DNA from 3 places in the Arthrobacter sp. BG3 genome. Region 2 is predicted to be linked to each of the others. Evidence: riboswitches for the same ligand, from Rfam matches in the RefSeq annotation. Region 2 holds a riboswitch; each other region holds the start of a gene.
The links. Region 2 has a riboswitch for thiamine pyrophosphate ahead of AC1MFL_RS17150 (bifunctional hydroxymethylpyrimidine kinase/phosphomethylpyrimidine kinase). Riboswitches for the same ligand answer to the same signal wherever they lie in the genome.

Region 1 (6,281 bases), 460 kb from region 2:
ATGAACGCCGGGCGCAGCTGCTCGCGGCCGCCCAGGAGGTCTTCGTCGCCAACGGCTACCACGGTGCCGCGATGGACGAAATCGCCGAAACCGCCCACGTCAGCAAGCCCGTGCTGTACCAGCACTTCCCGTCCAAACGCGAGCTGTACATGGCCCTGCTGGACAGCCAGCTGAGCAAACTGATCGCGCTGCTGCTGGGTGCCCTCAACTCCACCACGGACAACGATGAGCGCGTCCAGGCCGTCATGCGTGCCTATTTCCGCTTCATCGCCAGCGACGACCAGGCCCACCGCCTCGTTTTCGAGTCCGACCTCGTCAACGACCCCGATGTCAGTGCGCGGCTGGAAGCCTTCAACAAGACCTTCGCCGACGCCGTGGCCCAGGTCATCGCGGAGGACACGAAACTGCCCGAGCTGGAGTCCCAGCTGCTGGGCCGCGGACTCGCTGGAATGGCACAGGTCAGCGCCCGGTACTGGCTGGAAACCGACGGCAACCTTGACCTCGATGTCGCCAGCGATCTGATCTACCGTTTAGCTTGGCGCGGAATCTCACGCTTCCCCAAGGAAACCTAGACTACAAATAGACATGACACTCTAGAGAACTTTGATTGGCTGGGAGGCCTTGCAGTGGAAGTAAAGATCGGCATTCAGAACATCGGCCGCGAAATTGTCCTGGAATCAACCCAGGATGCCGACACCGTGGCCAAGGTCGTCAGCGAGGCCCTCGCGAAGGGCACAGAGCTGCGCCTGACGGACGAAAAGGGCCGCCAGATCATCATTCCCGCAAACGTCCTGGGCTATGTCGAAATCGGCGCCGAGGAAGTACGCCGCGTCGGTTTCGGCGCCCTCTAGCGACCACCCGGTGCTGCCCCTCCGGGCAGCACCGCAGCTGACCCGGTCCACCGATCCGCGAGGAGTCCGAACATGCTTTCCCTGATTGTGGTTGCCCTGGTGACCGTGGCCGCGGGCTTTGTGGTCTGGGCCAACGACAAGCGGCACGCCAAATACGGCATTGCGGTGCCTGCAGGAATATCGCTTGCCGTGGGGATGCTGAGCTGGATCATCTTCATGGCCGCCGGCTTGGGCTACCAGCCCGGGCTGACCTGGATTCCGTGGGTGCTGCCCATGGTCCTCGGTGCCGCCGCCTCCGTGGCCGCTGTGCTCTACCTGGGCAAGACCCGCACCAGCCGCGACACCGCCCGGCTCACCGCCATCCTGCGCTACTAGGCGGGCCGGCCCGCGGCCTGGCTGCCTGGCTGCCTGGCTGCCTGGCTGCCTGGGCTCAGGTTTCCGGCCCGTGGCCTGTTTCCGTGCAGAGGCACAACCGGTTTCCCTGCGCATCCGTGACCACCACCCAGCTGGGTGCGTGGTCATGGTTCATTAACGCCCCGGTGGCTGCCGTCTTCTCCAGCACGGAACCGGATTCGGCCAGGCTGCGGTGGATGTCGAGGTGGAGCCGGTTGGGGTTCGGGGCGGAGGTCGCCTGGAACCAGAGCGTCGGGCCCCGCCCGAAGGGGTCCACCAGGCCATCGGATCTGCCCCGGCGGTAGCCCAGTGCCACCCGCCAGACCTCCGAGATGGCGGCCGGGTCCTCGGAGTCGATGGCCACCTCGATGGTCCGGTAAAGTCCCGGCTCCGCGGCGGCGCCGATCCGTGCTGCCGCTTCGACGGCGGCCGTCGCGGCCGCGACGTCCCGCAGCGTGACTTCGTCCCCGGCGTCGTGGGAGCTGTACCGCAGGAAGACCCGGTTGTAGCGCCAGTCCAGATCCGGGTGGTGGTTCTGTTCTTCTGCAAGGCGTCCGACGGCGGCGATCAGTTCCAGCGCCGCAGCCGCCGAAGGCGCCTTGTAGACGGTGACGAGACCGCCCAGCCGGTACCTCCAGTCCGGCAGCTCCGCCAGGGCCGCATCGAGCTGCTCCTGGGTGAGGACGTCCTCTGTGGCTGCCATGGCAGCCTCCTTCGCTGTGTCGTGCCAGGCCTTCCGGCCCGAAGTCCCCCACCCCGGGAGAACGGGGAGGAGTCGTTCGGCCTACAGGAATTCGGCCCGGCCATCCATCGCCGAGGATGCCAGCGAGTGCTCCCGGCGCGGGATCCTGCCGGCCCTTTTTGCCAGCCTACCTGCGATCACCGCGTGCTTGAAGGCCTCCCCCATCAGCACCGGATTCTGCGCGCGGGTCACGGCCGTGGCCAGCAGCACGGCGTCGCAGCCCAGCTCCATGGCAAGCGCGGCGTCCGAGGCCGTGCCAATCCCGGCGTCCAGGACCACGGGAACGGAGGCCCGCGAGACGATCAGTTCGATGTTGTGCGGGTTCAGGATGCCCAGGCCGGTACCGATCGGCGCCCCCAGGGGCATCACCGCGGCGGCCCCGAGGTTCTCCAGCCGCAGGGCCAGCACCGGGTCGTCGTTGGTGTAGGCGAAGACCTTGAATCCGCGGCCCACGAGTTCCTCGGTGGCCTCGACGAGTTCCACGGCGTCCGGCAGCAGGGTCTGCTCGTCGGCGATGACTTCCAGTTTCACCCAGTCCGTTTCGAGGGCTTCGCGGGCCAGTTCGGCTGTCAGCACGGCGTCCTTGGCGGTGAAGCACCCAGCGGTGTTGGGCAGCACGCGGATGTTGTGGTCCAGCAGCAGCTGGAACAGCGAGCCGGCCTCCGCCGGCGAATAGCGGCGCATCGCCACTGTGGTCAGTTCGGTGCCGGACGCCAGCAGCGCGGCCCCCAGACCGTCCAGGCTGGGCGCCCCGCCGGTGCCCATGATCAGGCGCGACCCGAGCTCCACTCCGTCGACCATGAACGGATCCGCCGCGGCGGGCTTTACTCCCGGCGCTGCTGTTGTGGTGTCCTCCATGCTGCTCATCCTCCCTGTACCGCCGTGACCAGCTCGATGTCGTCGCCGTCGGCGAGCGCGGTGCCGTGCCACTGGCTGCGGGGAACCACCTCGGCGTTGCGGGCCACGGCGACGCCCAGTTTCGTGCCGTCCGCGGACTGTCCGTTGGGCGCCAGCGGGCGCCCGGTGACCTGGCTGACCAGGGTGCTGACCGAGGCGCCGTCGGCGAGGATGTGCTCGTTTCCGTTCAGTTTGATGTTCATACCGTTTCCTTGCTGTGCTCAGGGTTGGGATTGGCGTTGCGGGGGGCTGTTTCCTGCGTGCCGCCCGCGGGCATGCCGGCAACCGACGTCGGGGCTGCCGATTTGGCGTCGGCCGGCGTGCCGGCAGCGAACCGGCCCGGCCGGAAATGGGCCCAGCGGGGGTCCGCGACGCCGTCCAGCAGCTGGCGGCAGATCTCAGCCGCCGCGGGCGTCAGCAGGATTCCGTGCCGGAAGAACCCGGTGGCGATGATCAGACCCGCAACGTCCCCCGGACGCCCCTGCTCCGCCACCCGGCCCAGCAGCGGCGCGTTATCCGGGGTCCCCGGGCGGGCCCTCGCGGTGGCCTCAAGCAATTCCAGTTCGGCGACTGCGGGGACCAGTTGCTGGGCGTCGCGCAGCAGCTGGTAGACGCCGCCGGCGGACACGGCGGCGCCAGCCGGGGCCGCGCCCCCAAAGGTGCCGCCAGCCGTAGCCCGGCCCGTAGAGGAGCCGCCGGTCGGCGCAGCCGGCGCTCTGTCTCCCCCACCGAGATCGTCCTCCCGCTGGGTGGCACCGATCACGACCGTGCCGTCCTGCCGGGGGACGATGTACACCGGCACGCCGCGGACCAGCCCCCGCACAGTGGAGGTCAGCAGCGGCCGCAGTCTCGCCGGCACCCGGAGCCGGAGGATGTCCCCGTGGACCGGCCGCAGCGGCAACCGGAGTCCGGCGGGCAATCCGTCCAGCGACGCGGCCCCCAGGCCGTTGGCCACAATGGTCTCGCCCGCCTGGATGAAGCCTCCGCCTTCGAGGCTGGCACCGACCACCCTCCCGTTCTCCCAGAGCAGCCCGGCGGCGCGCCGGCTGACGGTGTGGCAGTGGCTGTCCGCGGCCAGGAGTTCCCCCATCCGGGCGAGCAGGCGGCGCGGGTCCACCTGGTGGTCGGCGGGAATGTCGAAGGCGCAGGAGATCCCCGGGCTCAGCAGCGGCTCGCGCATCCGCGCCGCGCGGACGGTCAGAGGCTCCACGGTCAGGCCGTATGCCTGCTGGACGGTGCGCAGGTCTGCGAGCGCCCGGCGGTCGGCAGCGTCGGCACCCACGGCGAGGGTCGGCGTCGTGAGGTACCCCGTGGCGGTGCCGGTCCCGCCGGCGGCGCTGGCGTCGGCGCCGGTCCTGCCGTCGGCGCCGGTCCTGCCGTCGGCGCCTGCGGAACCCGTTGCGGTGTTGCTGGCGCCCGTTCCGGGGCCGCCGTCTCCGCGCTCGAGTCCGGCAGCGAAAGCCGGCCAGAGGCGGGAGGACTCAAGCATGAGCTCCAGGAGCGCCTCCTCCTGGTAGTGAAGTTCACTCACCGGGGCAAGCATTCCGGCGGCAGCCCAGCTGGCGCCGCTCCCGGGGGCATCATCGATCAGGGCCACGGACCGGCCCGAGCATCTCGCCGCCCAAGCGATCCCGTGGCCGACGACGCCGCCGCCGATTACAGCAACGTCGTAATATTTCCGGGCTCCGGCGTCATCATCGGAGGCGGCGGCTGCCGCTGCTTCAGTAAATGCGGCCGCGCCGCGGGCGGATATGTCGCCCATGAGGATTCCTTCCCTACGCCGGTACTAGCCGGATCAGGTCAAGCGGTCGGCTCTGACGCCCTCTCAGCCTGCGGCGCCGGACGCCAAAGGCATGGACGGCTGCGGCGGGCTCCCGCGGTATTGGCCCAGTTTAGAGGAACTAGGCTGGACCTATGAGCCAGGATGCCGTCCACACCACCGCCCGCCTTTACCTCTGCACCGATGCCCGACGGGACCGCGGCGACTTTGCCGACTTCGTGGATGCGGCATTTGCCGGCGGAGTCGACATCATTCAGCTGCGCGACAAGTCCCTGGAAGCAGCCGAGGAGCTGGAACTCCTGGAAGTCCTGCACCAGGCAGCCCAGCGTCACGGCCGGCTCTGGGCCGTCAATGACAGAGCGGACCTCGCCTCGCTTTCCGGGGCTCCGGTGTTCCACATCGGGCAAAAGGACATCCCACTCGGCGCCGCCCGCGACTTCCTCGGCAAAGGCGCCGTGATCGGGCTGTCCACGCACACCCCGGAACAGGTCGATGCCGCCATCGCGGCCGCCCCCGGCCGCAACGGACTGGACTACTTCTGTGTCGGGCCGGTCTGGGCCACCCCGACGAAGCCGGGGCGCGCCGCCGTCGGGCTCGAACTCGTGCGCTACGCGGCCGACGCCATCCGCCGGGCCGAGGCAACAGGCGGGGGCAAGACCGCGGGCAAAGTCGCGGGTGTCGTGCCGTGGTTCGCGATCGGCGGCATAGACCTCGGAAACGTGGAGCAGGTCGTGGAGGCCGGCGCCCGCAGGATCGTGGTGGTCCGCGCCATCACGGAGGCCGACGATCCCGCGGCCGCCGCCAAGTCACTGCTCGCCGCACTCGACGCCGCGGAGCGCTGAGTCCGGGCTGCCCGGTTAGCCGGCCAGGCTGCCCGGTTAGCCGGCCAGGCTGCACGGTTAGCCGGCCAGGCTGCACGGTTAGCCGGCCAGGCCGAGTTGCGCCATCCGGCGCGAGTGGTTGGCCGCCAGTTCCGCCATCAGCCCGCGGACGAGTTCCCTGGTCCGGTCCTCGTCGGCGCCGATCAGGCCGCCGAGGAACGCGTGCTCGAAACTCACCCGCTGGGCCTGGGTCAGGGCCTCGCCGAGCAGGCGTCTTGCCCACAGCGCCAGCCGCGACGCCAGCCTCGGGTCATCGGCGAGGGCGGTCTTGAGCCGCTCCCGCAAGACGGCCGTGGCCTCCTCATCGGCCTGGATCTGCTCCACCAGGGCCCGGGTGTCGGCGTCGACATAGCGGGAGATGGCGCGGTAGAAATCGGCGGAAACGGTGTCGATCACATACGCCTTCATCAGGGATTCGTACCAGTCCGCGGGGCGGGTGCGTTCGTGGAAGTGGTCCACGGACGGCTGGAACGGCAGCATGGCGGCCTCGGTATCCAGGCCCATGGCCTCGAGCTTGGCGCTGACGAGTTCGTAGTGCTGGAATTCGATCACGGCGATCCGGCCCAGCACCGCGCGGTCGTGCAGCGTGGGTGAATAGCGGGCATCGGAGGAGAGCCGTTCGAAGGCGGAAAGCTCGCCGTAGGCCATCACGCCGAGCAGATCCATCAGAAAGCTGTTGTAAGGGGCAGGATCGGCCGGGGATGCGCTCATGATTCAAGACTAATGGGGCAAATGAA
Region 2 (6,281 bases):
AGCCAAGGCCAAGGCGCCCGTCCGGCGCTCCCGGGCCCGCAAGGTCGCCGAACCGGCCGAACCCCTTCCCGCCTTCGCCCCGGAAACCGCGGCGCCCATCGCCGAGGCACCGGCAGCAGAGACTCCGGCTGCTGAGACGCCGGCCGCCGAGGCCGCCGAAGTGCCGGTCAAGAAGCCGGTCCGCCGCCGCGTCAGCCGCGCCAAGGCAGGTTCCCCCGTCGCGAAGACCCCCGCCGCGGAGGCTCCTGCTGTAGAAACTCCCGCCGCGAAGACTCCCGCCGCGGAGGCTCCCGCCGCGGAGGCTCCTGCTGCAGAGACTTCCGCCGTCGAAGCCCCCGCCGCGAAAGCGCCGGCCGCGGAAGAAGCTGTGGCAACGGAGACCGCCGCTGCCGCCCCCGCCGCTGACACGGCCGCCCCGGTAGCGGAGACGCCCGCCGAAGCACCTTCCGCCTCCTCGCTCTTCATGGAGCCCGGAGCGGTCACCTCCATGATTTTCCAGGCTCCCGACCTGGCCGCCGTCGTCCGCCCGGTCCCTGCCGCCGCCCCTGCCGCCGCGGCAGTGGCCGAAACGGAAGAAGAAGAAGGCGAAGAAGAGGGCGAGGGCGAAGATGCCGGAAGCCGCCGCCGCCGCCGCAGCCGGGGCCGCCGCGGACGCAGCAGCCGCGGTTCCGACGGCGAGACCGGCGCCGGGACCGACTCCGAAGACGCCGGGGAGGAAGCGGAAGAAGGCTCCGAGGAACAGCTCGAAGACGGCGTGACGTCGCGCCGCCGCCGTCGCCGCCGCCGTGGTGACCAGGACCTGGAACTGACCGGCGGGGAAGACAACGACCCGCCCAACACCGTGACCCGCGTCCGTGCGCCCCGCGCGGCCACCGAGGCGCCGGTCAACAACCGCGTCACGTCCCTCAAGGGCTCCACCCGGCTCGAGGCGAAGAAGCAGCGCCGCCGCGAATCCCGCGACACCGGCCGCCGCCGCACCGTCATCACCGAGGCCGAGTTCCTGGCCCGCCGCGAATCTGTCGACCGCCAGATGATCGTCCGCCAGCGCGACGACAGAATCCAGATCGGCGTCCTCGAGGACGGCGTCCTGGCCGAGCACTTCGTCTCCAAGACCCAGCAGGACTCCCTGATCGGCAACGTGTACCTGGGCAAGGTCCAGAACGTGCTGCCGTCGATGGAAGCCGCCTTCGTCGACATCGGGCGCGGCCGCAACGCCGTGCTCTACGCCGGTGAAGTCAACTGGGAGTCCGTCAACCTCGAGGGCAAGCAGCGCCGGATCGAAAACGCGCTGAAGTCCGGGGACTCCGTGCTCGTCCAGGTCACCAAGGACCCGGTCGGCCACAAGGGCGCCCGCCTCACGAGCCAGATCTCGCTGCCCGGCCGCTACCTCGTGTACGTTCCCGGCGGCTCCATGACCGGCATCTCCCGCAAGCTGCCCGACGTCGAACGCAACCGCCTGAAGCGGATCCTCAAGGACCGGCTGCCGGAAAGCGCCGGCGTCATTGTCCGCACCGCGGCCGAGGGCGCGTCCGAGGAAGAGCTCACGCACGACATCAACCGGCTCCGCGCGCAGTGGGAAGGCATCGAGGGCCAGTCGACCTCCACCAAGCTCCTCGCCCCCGAACTGCTCTACGGCGAACCCGATCTGACCATCAAGGTGGTCCGCGACGTCTTCAACGAGGACTTCTCCAAGCTGATCGTCTCCGGCGAGGAAGCCTGGGACACCATCGAGGCCTACGTCACCTATGTGGCGCCCGACCTCGTGGGCCGGCTGGAGAAGTGGACCAAGGACACGGACATCTTCGCGGCCTGGCGCATCGACGAGCAGATCCACAAGGCCCTGGACCGCAAGGTCTTCCTGCCCTCCGGCGGCTCCCTCGTGATCGACCGCACCGAGGCCATGACCGTGGTCGATGTCAACACCGGCAAATTCACCGGCAGCGGCGGAAACCTTGAGGAAACCGTCACCAAGAACAACCTCGAAGCAGCCGAGGAAGTCGTCCGGCAGCTCCGGCTCCGCGACATCGGCGGCATCATCGTCATCGACTTCATCGACATGGTGCTCGAGTCGAACCGCGACCTTGTGCTGCGCCGCATGGTCGAGTGCCTGGGCCGGGACCGGACCAAGCACCAGGTGGCCGAGGTGACCTCCCTGGGCCTCGTGCAGATGACGCGCAAGCGGATGGGCACCGGGCTGCTGGAAGTCTTCGGCGAACAGTGCGAAACCTGCGCCGGCCGCGGCATCGTCACCCACGACGAGCCCGTCGAGCACCGCCGCGCCAACGTTGTTGCCGCCGAGCACCACGTCCCGCGGACCGAGCACCAGCCTGCCGCGCGGACCGAACGCAAGAGCCGCCGCCGCGGCAGGGGAGGCCAGGGCGCGGAGGAACAGCCCATCCCGGCAGCAGTCCACCCCGAGCCCACCGAGGCCGAGCGCCACGCCAAGGCAGAGGCAACCCGTGCGGCGCTGGCGAACATCGCCGCAGCGGCGCACGCCGCGCACCTGCATGACGGGGAGGCCCCGACCGCAGCCGACGCCGAGACCCGCCAGGCGGCCGTCGATGCAGTCGTCGAGCTGGCCGCAACGGAAGAAGCAGCCGGACGCCCCGCCGCCGTGCTGACCTTCGGCGGCGAGCAGGTCGCCCTGCCGTTCGTCGAGCACGCCGACCAGGCGGGTTCGCCGGCGCTGACCCTGGACCTCCTGACAGAGGCGTTCGCCCAGCTTGGCGAGGCCGAAGCAGCCCAGGAACCGGCCGTCAAGGCCGCCGCAGCTGCGGCCCCGCCCCGGACCGCGGCGGCAGCCCCGGCGCGCGCCGGCGGAACCGGACCGGGACGCGCCCCGGCTGCGGGCTCCCAGACCGAAGCGGAAGCCGAGGCCGGGACCTCGCGTGCCCGCCGCGGCCGCCGCAACCGGAGCGCCAGCCGCGCCCAGGGTGCCGCCAACGAGACCTCGGTGGAACAGCGCAGGGAAACCCCGCACGCCGCAGCCGTATCGGTGCACGAGGCCAAGGTCCCGGCCGCAACGACGCCGGCCGCCAAGCCGGCCGCGAGCGAGCCGATCATCCTCGGAGTGGGCGTTCCGGCCTCGGAGCTCTAACCCCGGAACAGTGCAGCACGGCCGCGGGTGCGGTCCGGACCGCGTAGCAATACGCACAGGTTCGGGCCGTGCCCGCGACTTCGTTAAGGGATGCGGCTAGGCTGGATCCCTGACACGGGGTGCCGCGCATCGAGCCGGCTGAGATCCAGACCCGTTGAACCTGTCCGGCTAGCACCGGCGAAGGGATGTCTCTCTTGACCACCGCCTCCTCGTTTCTTCCGTCTGCCCCCTCCGCTGCGGCGCCCCGGATCCCTCGGGTGCTGGCCATCGCCGGCTCCGACCCCTCCGGCGGCGCAGGGATCCAGGCCGACCTCAAGAGCATTGCCGCACATGGCGGCTACGGCATGGCGGCCATCACCGCGCTCACTGCCCAGAACACCCGGGGCGTCAGCGCCGTCCACGTCCCGCCGGCGGCCTTCCTGACCGCCCAGCTCGACGCCCTCAGCCAGGACATCAGCATCGACGCCGTGAAGATCGGGATGCTGGGGGACGCCTCCGTGATCGACGCCGTCCGCAGCTGGCTGGAGAAGGCCCGCCCCGGCGTCGTGGTCCTGGATCCGGTGATGGTGGCAACAAGCGGCGACCGGCTGCTGCAGGAGACCGCAGAGGAGGCGCTGCACACGCTCCTGCCCTACGCGGACCTCATCACGCCCAACCTCGCCGAGCTCGCCATCCTGCTCAGGGAGCCGCCCGCCAAGGACTGGGCCGCGGCGCTGGAACAGGGCAAGCGGCTTGCCGCCCAAACCGGCACCACCGTCCTGGTGAAGGGCGGGCACCTCGACGGCGGCGCCGGCACCGGGGACAACCCCGCCTCCCACGGGGGGTGCCCCGATGCTCTGGTCAACACCGGCGGACTCCTCGCCCAGGACGTTGTGGTGGTGCCTGGGGAGCGGGTACCCACCCGCAACAGCCACGGCACCGGGTGTTCGCTGTCCTCGGCGATGGCCACGGTGCAAACCCGGGTGGGGGACTGGGAGGCTGCGCTCCGCGAGGTCAAGCCCTGGCTGCAGGAAGCACTGCGCAGCTCGGAGAGGCTCGACGTCGGGACCGGCAACGGCCCGGTCCACCATTTCCATCACGTCCAGCAGCAGACCGAGGACCATCGCAGGACGGGCAGGGTACCGGCCGAAGGGCAGTTCGCTGCCGCCCTCCGGGACGCCGCAACCGCCGACCTGACAGCGATCTACTCCCTGGGCTTCATCCGGGCCCTCGCCGACGGGTCGCTGCCGGAGCACGAGTTCGCCTACTACCTTTCCCAGGACGCCCTCTACCTGAACGGCTATTCCCGGGTCCTGGCCCGTGCCGCCGCCATCGCCCCCACAGAGGCCGAACAGCTCTTCTGGGCCCGCTCCGCGCAGAACTGCCTCGAAGTGGAGTCCGAGCTGCACCGGACCTGGCTGAGCACCCGCACGGCCGACGTGACACCGGGGCCGGTCACCAAGTCCTATGTGGACCACCTGCTGGCCGCTTCGGTTTCCGGCAGCTACGCGGTGCTGGTGGCCGCCGTGCTGCCGTGCTTCTGGCTTTACGCCGAGGTCGGGGAGACCCTGCACGCGCAGTTCCTCGCCGCGGGAGCGCCGGAGTCGCATCCCTACGCGGTGTGGCTGCGCACCTATGCCGATGAGGAGTTCGCCGCCGCCACCCGGCAGGCCGTCGCCTACACCGACGCGGCGGCACGGGCGGCGTCGGAGAGCGAACGGGACGCCATGACCCGGGCCTTCCGGCAGTCGGCCCGCTACGAAGTCGATTTCTTCGACGCGCCGCGGCTGCACGCCTGACCGGGCGAGACCGCGGAAGCCTGTACGATAGGTGGGCACGGTTCCGGAAGTCGTTGCGGCAAGGCTCTGTCCATACAGAGTGGCGCCTATCACGTACCTCCCTTCGGAACCAGCCTCATTTGCGGCCGAAGGCAAAATTAGCGTAGTCTAGATCTTCGGTGCTTACGCCAACACTTGGGTTATGACCTTGAGGATGTTCCACTTGAATTTAAGTGCGAATGTCCACGGGATAGCTCATGGGTCCCCCCGGGGAACCCACCGGCGTAGAGGCACAGCGTGAGCCGGACCAGAAACTTTGGACCCAGGTTCCGCACGCAAATCTAGTAATAAACGTCGAGAGAAGTGAGTTCCCCAGTGGTGTACGCGATTGTCCGCGCAGGCGGCCGCCAAGAGAAGGTTTCCGTTGGAGACTTCGTTACCCTGAACCGCGTCCCCGGTGGAGCCGGCAGCACCTTTGAGTTGCCCGCACTGCTCCTGGTGGATGGTGACAAGGTCACGTCTGCAGCTTCGGACCTGGCCAAGGTAAAGGTTACGGCTGAGATCCTTGAGGACCTTCGCGGTCCCAAGATCGTCATCCAGAAGTTCAAGAACAAGACCGGCTACAAGAAGCGCCAGGGTCACCGTCAGGAATTGACCAAGGTCAAGATCACCGGTATCAAGTAACTACTCGTTACTGTTCAGGTTTTCAGCAGATTCCCCAGAATTTTAAGGCAGGCATTTCCAAATGGCACATAAAAAAGGCGCGAGTTCCACTCGCAACGGTCGTGACTCGAACGCCCAGTACCTCGGCGTCAAGCGCTTCGGCGGCCAGGTAGTTTCCGCAGGCGAGATCATCGTCCGCCAGCGTGGCACCCACTTCCACCCGGGCGCCGGCGTTGGCCGCGGCGGCGACGACACCCTGTTCGCCCTGACCCCCGGCGCTGTCGAGTTCGGCACCCGCCGCGGTCGTCGCGTCGTGAACATTGTGACTGCTGCAGCTGCAGAGTAACAACAAGTCTTAAAACGGTGGGGCGGGCCATTAGGTCCGCTCCACCGGTGTTTTAACCGCATTACAATCAACTTGGGGCTCTTTGGAGTCCCGGGGAACAGCACTGAGGAGATCCACGTGGCCAGCTTTGTAGACCGGGTAGTACTGCACGTATCCGGCGGTACCGGCGGTCACGGTTGTGTCTCCGTTCACCGCGAGAAGTTCAAGCCGCTCGGCGGTCCCGACGGCGGCAACGGCGGCAACGGCGGCGACGTCATCCTGCGCGTCGACCCCCAGACGACCACCCTGCTGGACTACCACCACGCCCCGCACCGCCACGCCACCAACGGCGGCCCCGGCATGGGCGACTGGCGCGCAGGCAAGCACGGCGAAACGCTGATCCTCCCGGTCCCCGTCGGCACGGTCGTGAAGTCCAAGT
Region 3 (6,281 bases), 1.4 Mb from region 2:
TGCCGCGAACCTCACACGGCTACCCGTCCGGTGCGATAACGGGCGTTACTGCCGCGCGAGGAAGACCATGTTCCAGGTTCCCGCGGCCAGGGCAGAGGCGACGGCCGCGCCGGCAATCAGCAGTCCGCCCGCGAACACCCAGGCATCCAGGCCGCTGAAGACGGATTTCCGGGCCCAGGTCCGTTGCGCGCCGCCGAAGCCCCGGGCCTCCATGGTGACGGCGAGCCGGGAGGCGCGCCGGACGGCCTGCACCAGCAGCCCGAAGCTCTGCCCCAGGGTGGCGCGGAGCCGCTGCAGCGGGTTCCCGTGCGAGCCCACGCCGCGGGCGCGGCGTGCCATGCCGATGGTCTGCCATTCTTCCGCCATCAGTCCCACCAGCCGCATCGCGGCAAGCGTCCCGAGGACAAAGCGGTGCGGCAGTTTCGCCTTCTGCGCGAGGGCGTCCGCCAGATCGGTGGGGTCGGTGCAGCTCATCAGCAGCACGGCCGGCAGCGCGATGGCCAGGCCGCGGAGCATGAAACCCAGCCCGAGCTCGAGGGATCCTTCGCTGATGGACCAGATCCTGGCATCGAGCAGGATGTTTCCGCTGTCGGGTGCCAGGATCGTGGTGCTCCAGCCGCCCAGCGCCGCGGCCAGGATCAGCGGCCAGCCCCGCTGCCAGAGCACTCCCGGGGTCAGCCCGGCCAGCGGAAGGAGGGCCAGTTCGAAGCCGAGCGCCACCGAGGCGGACACCCAGTCGATGGACAGCGCCAGGACCATCGTGATGAGCATAACCGCGGCGAACTTCGCCAGCGGGTTGGCCCGGGCCAGCAGGGCATGGTTGCCGCGCAGGGTCAGTTCCTGCCTCATGGCGCTGCGACCTTCCCCGGTTCCCGGGATTCGGGGGCACCGAGGCTCAGCTCGGTGCCGCCCAGGACCTCACTGAATTCGGCATCGTGCGTCACGGACACGACGGCGGTGCCGTCGTCGAGGAGTTCGGAGAGGAAGGAGGCGAGTTCGGCCCAGGTGTTGGCGTCCTGTCCGAAGGTCGGTTCGTCCAGGACGAGCACCTGGGGATGGGCGGCGAGCACGGTGGCCACGGACAGGCGCCGTTTCTCACCGCCGGAGAGGGTGTAGGGATTGGCGTCCACCAGCTCCGTGAGCCGAAGCCGCTGCAGGAGTTCGTCCACCCGGTCCTCGCCGCGGCCCAGGTGCCGGGGCCCGAACATCAGCTCATCGAGCACGCGTCCGGTGACAAACTGGTGCTCGGGCTCCTGGAAGACGGTGCCAATCCGGGCGATCAGCTGCTGCGCCTTCCACCGGTAGGGGTCGATCCCCGCGCCGGCACTGAGCGGCAACGTGGCGGAGACCGTGCCGGAGACCGGGGCGAGCAGGCCCGCGAGGGTCAGGGCGAAAGTGGACTTGCCGGAGCCGTTGGGACCCGTGATGGTCAGCGCTTCGCCGGCCCGGACCTGGGCCGTGATGCCGGACTGCACGGGCACCGGCGGGATCGGGCGGAAGCCTCCGCGGAGCCCGGCCCGCCGCGGCCGTTCGCGCGACACGGCCAGGTCCTCCGCGGCGAGCAGCAACTGCCGCGCCGCGTGGGCGGCAGCGGTGTGCCCGGCCGCGCCGGCGGCGGCGCCCGCTGCACCCCGGGGCCGGGTCGGCGGCACGTAACCCGGGACCCAGACGCCGGCCGCGGTGAGCATGTCCCGTGCCTGGGCCAGGACCTCGTCCGGGCGCCCGTCGATCAGCACGGCGGAGTCCGTGGCGGATCCGGGCTGCAGCACCACGATCCGGTCCACCAGGTCCTTCCAGACGGAGACCCGGTGCTCCACCACCACCAGGGTGGCCCCGGTTTTGTCCAGGCAGCGGCCGACGGCGTCGCGGACTTCCAGGACACCGGCGGGATCCAGGTTCGCGGTGGGTTCATCGAGCAGGATCAGGCCGGGGCGCATCGCCAGGATGCCGGCGAGGGCCAGGCGCTGCTTCTGCCCGCCGGAGAGTGCCGACGTCGGATGGTCCAGCGGCAGCCGGCCCAGCCCGACGTCGTCAAGTGCTTCCGCCACCCGCCGCCAGATCTCGGCCGGCGGAACGGACAGGTTTTCGGCGCCGAAGGCGACGTCGTCGCCCAGGCGCGAGAGCACCACCTGGGTCTCCGGGTCCTGCTGCATGAGTCCTGCCCGGCCGCGCTGGGCCCGGGGCGGGGCGCCGTCGATCAGCAGGCGGCCGGTCTCGTCCGCATCCTCGGCATCCGCAGCGGCACGGCCTGCAGCACCGCCGGAAGCACGCTCGGCGCCACCGGCGGAGCTGTCGCCGAGTACCCCGGCCAGGGCGTGGAGCAGCGTTGATTTGCCGGCGCCGGAGGGACCCAGCAGGAGCACCCGCTCACCGGGCCGGATATCCAGGTCCAGGCCGCTGACGGCGGGCCGGGGCCGGCCGGCGTGCCGCCAGCCCCAGCCCCGCGCGGTGACCGTGGCCGGGCGGCACCCGCTGCCGGCGGACGTGCTGGAGGCGGACATCAGGAGAAGACAGGCTCCGTGGCCGCCTTGCGGGAGGCAAAGGAACTCAGCACACCGGTCCTGGCCAGGCCCCGGGTGGCGAGCCAGGACAGTCCGCCGGCGATCACGGCGCCGGAGATGGCCGTGAAGATGATGTAGGCCAGCTTGTCGCCGTCGGCGTAGGCGATGTTCCAGCCCCAGGGCAGAAACGAATCGTTCAGCCCGCAGAACAGGCCGGCACCGGCACCGGCGAGCAGCGACACCGGCAGGTTGAACTTCTTGTACATAAAGGCGGCGAAGACCAGCTCGGCGCCGAGGCCCTGCAGGATGCCGGAAATGAGCACCGTGGTGCCGTACTGCGAGCCCATGATCAGCTCACCGGCGGCGGCCACGGCTTCGCAGAACAGTGCGGCGCCCGGTTTGCGGATGATGAGCATGCCCAGCACCGCCGGGATCATCCAGCCGCCGGCATAGAGCCCGGTCAGCGGCGGGTAGAACGCGTTGACGGGGGCGGCAATGAGGTTGGCGCCCTGGGACCAGGCCCAGAAGATCACGCCGCCGGCCACCGCGATCAGTGCGGCCACCACAATGTCCACCACACGCCAGTTGTAGTTGCGTCCGGTGAGCGTCTGCTTGGCAGATGTATCAGTCATGTCGTCCTCCTGAGGAACAGGAGGGGAGGGTGTCCGGGGCCGCAGCTTCCGCCGCTGTTCCGGGCACTCTGAGAACTCGACTCCCTTGCGCCGGTACTAACCGGATCAGGTTCGAGGGTCTGCGGCTGTCCGCACTCTCAGCGCCCACCTGTGGTGTCCCCGGATTCCTCCGGTGATGCCCGACGGCGGCGCTCCCCTGTCGTATTGAATATCGCCCTTGTGGGCGTGGCTAAGTTTACACCCATCGGGCGGCTGGGTTCCGGGGTCAGCCGTCACAATGCGCCGGCGCCGCGCCGGTGACCCGGAACCCCCTGCTTGGTAGAGTCGGCAAGGCACGGGAACACCGGATGCCGCGCCCACGCGCCGGCGGCCAACCAACGGAAGCTGGAACACGTGACCAACTCAGCAGTGCCGCCCTCCGGCTACGATCCGGACTCCGCCGACGAGCAGCCGCACGGATCGCTGGCCGCGCTCATCGGCCGCATCCTGGCCGAAATCGATGAGCTGCAGTTCCAGTCTTTCGGCAAGGACGACGCCCTGGACCTGGGGCTGCTCCTGGTTGAACTCGGCAGGCAGCGCTCCCACCCGATCGCCATCGACATCACCAAGGGCGAGCAGGTGCTCTTCCACGCGGCGCTGGAAGGCGCCACACCGGACAATGAGCGCTGGATCAGGGCCAAGCAGCGCACGGCCGTCCGCTACGAAGTCCCGTCCCTGCTGGTGGGTCTTCGGTCCCGGGCCGCCGGGCGGAGGATCGAGGACAACGCCTGGTTTGACCAGAAGGAGTTTGCCGCCCACGGCGGGGCTTTCCCCATCTATGTGCGCGGGACCGGGATGGTGGCCACCGTCACGGTGTCCGGGCTGCCGCAGAAGGCCGACCATGAGCTGGTGGTCGAAGCCCTGTCGGAGATCCTGGGCCGCGCCGTGACCCCCGGGCGGTAGCTCAGCCGCCCGGCGCTGCGGTCCCGCCGCGACCCCGCGGTGCCGGCGCCTCGCTCGGGCGCCGGGGTGTCCGCCCGGCCAGCCGGATCAGCGCAATCCCCGCTGCGACAAACCAGACCCACATCAGCACCCCGTAGCCCCCGTAGATCTCCGGGACGGCGTGCCGGAGGGCTTCCGCGACGATGCCCAGCCCGCCCGTGGCGATCCCCAGCCAGGCCAGGGCCCGCGGCAGCACCCCGTTCAGCATGACGATGGAGATGAGCAGGATGCCGGCCGCGGACAGGACACCGGCGACGGCGGGGGTGTTGTTTTCGGCGATGATGGCTTCGGCGGCGGTCGAGTAGCGGAGCCGGGCCGCGTCGTCGGCGGCGGCGGCGTAACGGTCGCTGAGATAGACGAGCCCCACCGATCCCCTGCTGGTGACCGGGACGGCAAGGATCAGACCCCACGACAGGCCGCCGATCACTGCGGCGAGCAGGGCCAGGCTCTTGTCCAGCGGGGCGAGCGCCACGAAGAGTGCAACGAACACCAGCACCGGCAGGATGTTCGGCATGATCCAGAGCAGCTGTTCGGCAACATAGTTCCCTTTGTTCCGCGCGATGAACTCCAGCGTCTCGGTGCCGCCATGAACCGGGGGCGGGGCGGCGAAGTCCAGGACCAGTGCCAGCATCAGCAGCGCCACGAACAATACCGAGGAGATCCCGGCCCAGAGATAGAGCCGGCGCCAGGTCCGGCCGCCGGCCGAATCGGTGGCCGGCTGCCGGGCGGGCCCGGGCGCGCGGGTTTGGCGTCGTGCCATCCTCGAAGGTACGTCCGGACCGGGCCGCCGGACAGGGGCGTTGGTCCCTGGCTGGAGCGCCGGGCGCCGGGCGAGGGGCGCTAGGCTAGGGGAAGCCCTGTTTCCTCCCCTAGGAGTCCGAAGAATGAACATCTTCATCAAACTGCTCGGCACCGGCGTCAGCCTGCTCGCCGGCTACGTCGGCACCAAACTCGTTGACACCGTGTGGGAGAAATCCACGGGCAACAAGCCGCCCAAGGGCCACGATGAGGATGTGCCCACCACGCTGCGCTCAGCGCTAACCTTCGCGCTGATTTCGGCAGCTGTGAGCGCCATCATCCAGGTCCTCGCCAACCACGGCACGCAGCGCGCGGTCACGCGTTTCGCCAAGAGCCAGGACGTGGTTTAGGGCGCATCGTTTAGCTCTTACCGCCTGTCGGTGGCCGCGTCGGGGTCGTCGTCGCTAAACCCGCGCTTGCCCGCCGCCTGCTGCACGACGGCCTCGAGTTCGTCCGTGCTGAGCAGTTCCGGGTGGAGGTGCTTGGTGCGGTAACCGGCCCGGCCGACCATGTGCGCGGACACCGGCACGGTCAGCAACTGGAAGATCCACGCCACGCCCAGCACTGGCCAGACCCACCAGGTGCGCATCTGGAGCCCCAGCGCGCAGAGCAGCAGGAAAAGCCCCAGCACCTGGGGCTTGGTGGCCGCGTGCATCCGGGTCATCAGGTCCGGAAAGCGGAGCAGTCCCACCGCCGCCGCGAGTGACATCAGGGCGCCGACCACCATAAAGACCGCCGAGACGGCGTCGATCACGGTGTCGGCGGTAAGGGTTTCAGGATTCACGGCTCTTCTCCCGCCGGTCGGCTACGAAGCGGGCCACCGTGACGGAGCCGACAAACCCGATCAGGGACACCGCCACCAGCAGCATGAGGTTGTTCAGGTGCCGGTTCACGGCCATGTCGATGCACAGGGCCGCTCCCACGATCGCCAGCAGCACGTCCGCGGCCAGCACCCGGTCCAGCAGCGACGGGCCCCGCGCGATCCGGATGATCGCTCCGCCGGCAGCCAGGGACAGCACCACCGTGGTCACGGTCAGGACCAGCTGCATCATGATGCCACCTCCTGGTTGAGGGCGGACAGTTCGGCCTGGGTACCCATGATCCTGATCAGTCCCGCTTCCGTGTCGCGGACGTCTTTGCGCAGCCGCGCGGCATCGTCCGCGTTGCGGACGTTAATGCCATGGATATAGAGCGTGGACGTCGACCGGTCCACCTCCACCACGAGCGACCCCGGGATCAGCGCGGTCACGTGCCCTGTCGCCGTGACCAGCAGGTCGGAATGGCTCCGCAGCGGGACGGCGACGACGGCGCTGACCACCTTGGGGCCCCGGGCCAGGGCCAGGTACAGGACCTGGAAGCTTGCGGCCAC

Region 1: it holds a riboswitch for thiamine pyrophosphate, as region 2 does, so the genes downstream of both, AC1MFL_RS15085 (FAD-dependent oxidoreductase) here and AC1MFL_RS17150 (bifunctional hydroxymethylpyrimidine kinase/phosphomethylpyrimidine kinase) in region 2, are expected to answer to the same signal.
Region 3: it holds a riboswitch for thiamine pyrophosphate, as region 2 does, so the genes downstream of both, AC1MFL_RS10535 (ECF transporter S component) here and AC1MFL_RS17150 (bifunctional hydroxymethylpyrimidine kinase/phosphomethylpyrimidine kinase) in region 2, are expected to answer to the same signal.

Annotation. Positions count from the first base shown of each region.
Region 1 is NZ_CM155270.1:3,347,178-3,353,458, reverse strand. Features, by position in the region: gene AC1MFL_RS15115 (TetR/AcrR family transcriptional regulator) at 1-572, shown strand, start outside; gene AC1MFL_RS15110 (DUF3107 domain-containing protein) at 627-851, shown strand; gene AC1MFL_RS15105 (hypothetical protein) at 924-1,226, shown strand; gene AC1MFL_RS15100 (4a-hydroxytetrahydrobiopterin dehydratase) at 1,282-1,947, opposite strand; gene AC1MFL_RS15095 (thiazole synthase) at 2,029-2,844, opposite strand; gene thiS (sulfur carrier protein ThiS) at 2,850-3,086, opposite strand; gene AC1MFL_RS15085 (FAD-dependent oxidoreductase) at 3,083-4,645, opposite strand; TPP riboswitch at 4,638-4,771, opposite strand; gene thiE (thiamine phosphate synthase) at 4,798-5,505, shown strand; gene AC1MFL_RS15075 (ferritin-like fold-containing protein) at 5,584-6,255, opposite strand.
Region 2 is NZ_CM155270.1:3,807,148-3,813,428, forward strand. Features, by position in the region: gene AC1MFL_RS17145 (Rne/Rng family ribonuclease) at 1-3,097, shown strand, start outside; TPP riboswitch at 3,203-3,300, shown strand; gene AC1MFL_RS17150 (bifunctional hydroxymethylpyrimidine kinase/phosphomethylpyrimidine kinase) at 3,283-4,875, shown strand; gene rplU (50S ribosomal protein L21) at 5,230-5,538, shown strand; gene rpmA (50S ribosomal protein L27) at 5,600-5,863, shown strand; gene obgE (GTPase ObgE) at 5,981-6,281, shown strand, end outside.
Region 3 is NZ_CM155270.1:2,369,280-2,375,560, reverse strand. Features, by position in the region: gene AC1MFL_RS10545 (energy-coupling factor transporter transmembrane component T family protein) at 46-849, opposite strand; gene AC1MFL_RS10540 (ABC transporter ATP-binding protein) at 846-2,501, opposite strand; gene AC1MFL_RS10535 (ECF transporter S component) at 2,501-3,133, opposite strand; TPP riboswitch at 3,198-3,341, opposite strand; gene AC1MFL_RS10530 (heme-degrading domain-containing protein) at 3,527-4,075, shown strand; gene AC1MFL_RS10525 (DUF4386 family protein) at 4,077-4,874, opposite strand; gene AC1MFL_RS10520 (DUF4235 domain-containing protein) at 4,999-5,262, shown strand; gene mnhG (monovalent cation/H(+) antiporter subunit G) at 5,280-5,696, opposite strand; gene AC1MFL_RS10510 (MrpF/PhaF family protein) at 5,686-5,964, opposite strand; gene AC1MFL_RS10505 (Na+/H+ antiporter subunit E) at 5,961-6,281, opposite strand, start outside.